Linked DNA regions of Nitrosospira lacus. Each later gene encodes a partner of the first gene's protein in a complex. Links are inferred from orthologs where the notes say so. Each region holds a gene or a part of one and is shown on either strand. Other genes may lie near its edges.

What was found. The genes of interacting proteins can lie anywhere in the genome.
Region 2: the proteins of tsaE (region 1) and tsaD are in contact, whole or in part, in a crystal structure (PDB 6N9A), measured with the Thermotoga maritima proteins. The link is inferred for Nitrosospira lacus from one-to-one orthologs. Residues at the interface, in WP_004082108.1 of Thermotoga maritima: Leu37, Gly38, Lys46, Lys57, Val59, Lys60, Ser61, Thr63, Phe64, Thr65, Leu66, Met67, Val69, Pro71, Tyr82, Arg83, Leu84, Asp86, Asp88, Phe89, Asp93, Ile128, Asp130, Glu131, Arg134; in WP_004082750.1 of Thermotoga maritima: Cys10, Asp11, Arg49, His50, Leu82, Gly84, Gly135, Gly136, Glu154, Thr155, Leu156, Asp157, Asp158, Ser159, Glu162, Asp165, Lys166, Arg169, Leu170, Tyr175, Lys213, Thr214, Leu217, Tyr218, Gln221, Arg222, Asn324.

Annotation. Positions count from the first base shown.
Region 1 is NZ_CP021106.3:256,443-259,216, forward strand. What follows is about bases 1-2,730. They hold tsaE (tRNA (adenosine(37)-N6)-threonylcarbamoyltransferase complex ATPase subunit type 1 TsaE), read left to right. Parts: upstream 1-1,008; coding sequence 1,009-1,452; downstream 1,453-2,730. Other genes in these bases: queG (tRNA epoxyqueuosine(34) reductase QueG), read right to left, coding at 1-942; EBAPG3_RS01105 (N-acetylmuramoyl-L-alanine amidase), read left to right, coding at 1,503-2,730. In the rest of the region: more of EBAPG3_RS01105, read left to right, coding at 2,731-2,759. UniProt on the Escherichia coli protein: Required for the formation of a threonylcarbamoyl group on adenosine at position 37 (t(6)A37) in tRNAs that read codons beginning with adenine.
Region 2 is NZ_CP021106.3:2,920,107-2,923,009, reverse strand. Bases 11-2,869 are described here. They hold tsaD (tRNA (adenosine(37)-N6)-threonylcarbamoyltransferase complex transferase subunit TsaD), read right to left. Parts: upstream 2,034-2,869; coding sequence 987-2,033; downstream 11-986. Other genes in these bases: EBAPG3_RS13315 (GatB/YqeY domain-containing protein), read left to right, coding at 2,563-2,869; rpsU (30S ribosomal protein S21), read left to right, coding at 2,169-2,381; plsY (glycerol-3-phosphate 1-O-acyltransferase PlsY), read left to right, coding at 365-973; folB (dihydroneopterin aldolase), read right to left, coding at 11-256. In the rest of the region: more of folB, read right to left, coding at 1-10; more of EBAPG3_RS13315, read left to right, coding at 2,870-2,903.

The sequences.
Region 1 (2,774 bases):
GCCGGCAAGCCTGATATCGAACTCTTCTTTAGTCCAGCCAAATAACTCGACAAGTGACACATCATCCAGGCCATTGCGTACCGCGAAGTCGTCCTCACCGGTAACTGCCGCAAATTTGTTCCATGGACAAATTAACTGGCAGTCATCGCAACCATACACCCGGTTGCCGATCAGGGGGCGCAAGGCTTCTGGAATACTGCCCTTATGTTCGATAGTGAGATAGGAAATACAGCGTCTGGCATCGAGCCTATAAGGGGCGACTATCGCCTGAGTAGGGCAAATATCGATGCACTTGGTGCAGCTTCCGCAGTAATTCCCTGTTGGACTATCCACGGGTACTGGCAAGTCGGTATACAGCTCACCCAAAAAAAACATTGATCCAGCTTCGCGCGAAAGCAGCAATGTATGCTTGCCGCGCCAGCCAAGGCCCGATTTCTGCGCCCATTCGACCTCCATCACCGGCGCGCTGTCGCTGAAGACACGGTAATTGAAGTGACCCACTTCAGCGGCTATTTTATCGGCAAGTTTTTGCAGGCGTCCACGCAGCACCTTGTGATAATCTCGACCCAGTGCATAGCGGGAAATAAATGCCTTATCGCCATCGTGCATCACCTGCCAGCTGTTCTTCGCGGCGGGCGGCGTATAGTTCATGCGCACCGAGATCACGCGCAATGTACCGGGAACGAGTTCAGATGGACGTGTGCGTCGTGTCCCGTGTTTTGCCATATAATCCATCTCACCGTGATAGCCTTTGCCGAGCCACTCAAACAGCCCGGATTCCGCTTTTGCCATCTCGGCATTTGCATCCGCGATGCAAATCTCCTGAAAGCCCAGCTCCTTCCCCCATGCCTTGATCGCATCGGCGAGCCGGGGCAGGTCGACCCCTGCGTCCGGGAGATTGCACGGAATACCTGACGGATCCTTGGATATTTTTTCTTGCATAATTCTCATCATACCGATTCTTCTGCCTCATATCACTTTACGCGCAATCTCGAGGGAGAAATCGCAATGCTGGCACTCGGCGCGGAAATCGCAACGATATTGCATCCCGGTATTAGCGTCTTCCTGAGCGGCAATCTGGGCGCGGGCAAAACCACACTGGCGCGAGGGATCTTGCGCGGCCTGGATTATCAAGGAAAAGTAAAAAGCCCCACCTATAATTTAGTTGAACTTTATAAAATTTCTAGGTTATACTTCTATCACTTTGATTTCTATCGTTTCAATGATCCAGTAGAATGGGAGGAAGCAGGTTTCCGAGAATATTTCAACACGGAATCAATCTGTCTGGTGGAATGGCCCGAAAAAGCGGGCGGATTGTTGCCTCCACCAGATTTGCAGTTTCTTATCCACATCACCGGAACAGATCATCGCCGCGTCGAAATTCAGGCGCATACGGAGACAGGCAGACGGTGTTTAAAGCAATGGCGAACCCTAAGAAACCTCGGGCAATAGCCTGTTGCCACAATCTTTCTATTCCATCGGCATTCGCCCTATTTTTGTTGATGGCGACACTCGTCCCGTTTTTGTCACTCAGCAACACCGTTTTTGCGAATACCCTGGTCAGCTCCGCCCGTGTCTGGCCGGCACCGGAATATACGCGTCTCACGCTAGAATCCGCTTTGCCCATCCAGTACTCGCTCAGCGTGGTAAAAGATCCGGATCGAGTGGTGGTTGACCTGGAGCATGTCAGGCTTAGTCCGGAACTTGAGAGGCTGCCAGGAAAAATCGACTCCACCGATCCTTATATACGCGCAGTGCGTATCGGCCGTTTCAAGCCGACCATATTGCGGCTGGTGCTGGACCTCAAAACCGAGGCCATACCGCAAGCATTTATCCTCAATCCTGTAGGCAGTTACGGTTATCGGCTGGTGCTGGACATTTACCCCGCTATCCCGCCCGATCCGCTCATGGCGTTACTGAACGAGAATGCCACAGCAATGTTACAACCAGAACTCAATGCCGGTAACGAAACGAGCATAAAGACAAATAGCAAAATAGCAAAAAATACCGCGACCACCAGAAAGAATAGACCGGAAACAATACGGCTTATAACGGTCGCCATCGATCCCGGGCATGGCGGCGAGGACCCCGGCGCAATAAGCCGCAGTGGCACCCATGAGAAAGATATCACACTGGCGATTGCCAGGAAGCTTAAAGCGAAGATTGATAAAGAGCCGAACATGCGCGCAGCCCTGACACGTGAAGGCGATTATTTTATATCACTACCGATGCGCCTGGTAAAAGCACGCCAATTGAACGCCGATCTGTTCGTATCGGTGCATGCGGATGCTTTCATCAAGCCGCATGCACGCGGCTCGTCTGTTTTCGCGCTGTCCGAGCGCGGAGCAACTTCCGCGGCTGCCCGCTGGTTGGCGAAAAAAGAAAACGAGGCGGACTTGATCGGGGGAGTCAACCTGGATATCAAGGATCCCTATCTCAAGCAAACTCTGCTGGATCTGTCACAAACAGCCACCATTAACGACAGTCTCAGGCTCGGCCGGGAGGTACTCTCGGAAATCGGCGATATAAACCATCTGCATAAAAGCGATGTGGAGCAGGCGGGCTTCGCCGTACTCAAGTCTCCCGATATTCCGTCTATCCTGGTGGAAACCGCTTTCATCAGTAACCCGGACGAAGAAAAGAAACTGAAAGACGCCGCCTACCAGGATAAATTGGCCGACGCAATGCTTGCCGGTATCAAACGCTATTTCGCCAACAATCCCCCCCTCGCGCGTTCAAAAATGGTGTTTCTGGAATAACTTTCTTTTCTCATT
Region 2 (2,903 bases), 2.7 Mb from region 1 along the record:
CTTTCAGGATAATTTGTGCGATGTGCTCAGCCAGCGCTTCCAGAAGAGAGAAATGTTTTTGTGACAGGGTTTCGTTGATGCGTTGGACAATAAAGGCATAATCCAGCGCGTCCTCGAAATTGTCTGTTTGGCAGGCCTTGCTCGCAGGCATCGCAACTTCCAGATCGAGCTGGATGGTCTGCGCGATAGTGCGTTCCCATGGATAAATGCCAATCAATGTTTTGACCTTGAGTTCTTGCAGGAAAATGATGTCCATTATGGTTCCTTCGGAATTAAAGCGTTTCCGGGATATGTCGTGGCAGCTGATTTTTCACGTAAAATCAGCGGGGGATTTTATTCTATTTGCAACAATGGTGCGAATAACATGATGTTGACGGTTCTCATACTGCTGGGTTATTTGCTTGGGTCCATTTCCTTTGGAGTGTTGGCGAGCCGGGTGTTCCGGTTGCCCGACCCCCGCATGTATGGTTCAAAGAATCCCGGAGCAACCAATGTACTGCGCAGCGGAAAGAAAGCAGCTGCGGTATTCACGCTGCTGGGCGATGCCGGTAAAGGCTGGGTAGCGGTGGTTTTGGCGCAGCATTTCATACCTGCCCTGGATGGGGACGATACGGCGATCGCCGCGGTAGCATTGGCGGTATTCCTGGGCCATATATTCCCTATATTTCTACGCTTCAAGGGGGGGAAAGGCGTGGCGACGGCCGTTGGCGTGTTACTGGGACTCAATCCATGGATGGGGTTATTGGCCATTGCCATCTGGATTCTGGTCGCGGCAATCTGGCGCATGTCGTCGCTGGCCGCCTTGGCGGCGGCGGGGCTTGCGCCAATTTATGCGCTATTTTTTCTTGGCTTCAAAGCAAGTGCTCTCGCCGTTCTTGTCATGTCCCTGGTAATCATCTGGCGGCACAAATCGAATATCGCCAGCTTGCTGGCGGGCAAGGAAACACGTATCGGCAAGCGCAGCATGCCTTGACCACACGTCCGGTTTAAGCCCCCGGTGACATTTCCTGAATTTCCAGATCCCACCGCGCCTTTATGGTAAAGGTGTCATCCGGCTTCCGATCCAAGGCACCTGGTGATTGCAACCGCATTGCCCCCGCGAATGCGATCATGGCACCGTTATCGGTGCAAAATTCGAGTTCCGGAAAAAAAACCGTGGCGCCTATTTTCTCGGCGTTGTGGCAAAGACTTCTGCGCAATTGACGGTTGGCGCCTACTCCACCTGCGACCACCAATTGAGTCAAACCGGTTTCTGCCAGCGCCGCTAATGATTTCTCCGTCAGTACATCTACCACGGCCTCCTGAAAAGCCAGAGCGATGCTTCCCCTGGTCTTCTCAGTAATTTCGTGCTTGTTTATCAGGGTCAGCACGGCGGTTTTCAAACCGCTGAAACTGAAATTGAGGTCGCCGCTGTGGAGCATGGGACGGGGGAGTCTGAAGCGCTCCTGTTGACCCGAGCTGGAGAATTCATCGGCGAGTTTGGACAGTGCCGGTCCGCCGGGATAACCCAGTCCCAGCAGTTTAGCGGTCTTGTCAAAAGCCTCTCCCGCCGCGTCATCCACCGTTTCGCCCAGTAGCGTGTATTGTCCCAGGCCGCTTACTTCCATCAATTGGGTATGGCCGCCCGACACCAGCAGCGCCACAAACGGAAAAACAGGCGCGGGGGTGGATAAAAGCGGAGACAGGAGATGTCCCTCAAGGTGATGAATGCCCAGCACCGGGATCCGCAGCGCAAAGCCTAGGGCAGCGGCAATACTCGCTCCCACCAGCAGCGCTCCGGCCAGTCCCGGCCCACGGGTATAGGCGATTGCATCGAGATCCCGCAGATCGAGACCGGCCGCCGCAAAGGTTTGTCTGATGAGCGGTAATACGCGCCGGATATGGTCGCGCGAGGCAAGTTCCGGTACAACGCCGCCATACTCACCGTGCATTTCCGTTTGCGAATAAAGCGCGTGACTCAGTAGACCGCGCTTGGTGTGATAGAGCGCAATGCCGGTTTCGTCGCAGGATGTTTCAATGCCAAGTACGAGCAATGGAGTTTGGAGAAAATTAGTCTTTTACAACAAAATTACGTACTGCTATATAATGGCGAGCTTTCTACACGTTGTACCATTCATACACGCCATTTATCCAACTATTTACATATTAAGGAAGGGGACCCCATCTTCATGACCACTATTAAAGTCAAGGAAAACGAGCCATTTGAAGTCGCCATGCGTCGTTTCAAGCGTACCATAGAAAAAACCGGTCTGCTCACTGAATTACGTGCCAGGGAATTTTACGAAAAGCCCACCGCTGAACGCAAGCGCAAACTGGCCGCCGCGGTTAAGCGTACTTACAAGCGCCTGCGCAGTCAGTTACTCCCACCGAAACTTTATTAGCTAAAGCTAGTCATAAATCCATCCATGAATCTCGCACGCCGTCACGGATTGATTGCGGAAAGAGATATCAGTTTCAAAAACTCATAGTTTTTGCTGGGCAGATGATTAACTGGCCATACGTGGTGTGATGCGATTTAATCGACCGGTTTCGGGGCAATAACTAAAGCAGATAATCTCCATTGTGAATCTGAAGCAACAAATCACTGAGGATATGAAAGCCGCCATGCGCGCGGGAGATACCCGGCGGCGTGATGCTATCCGGTTGCTGCAGGCCGCGATCAAGCAGCGCGAAGTGGATGAGCGCATTGTGCTGGATGATGCCGCGGTCGTGGCGGTGATAGAGAAGATGCTCAAACAACGCAACGATTCCATTACGCAATACGAGGCTGCAGATCGTCATGATCTGGCCGATGCGGAGAAGTACGAAGTTAGCGTGCTGCGAGTTTATATGCCTGCGGCATTAAGCGACACCGAAGTGGAAAGTGCCGTAACCGACGCGATTTTGGCTATTGGAGCAAAAGG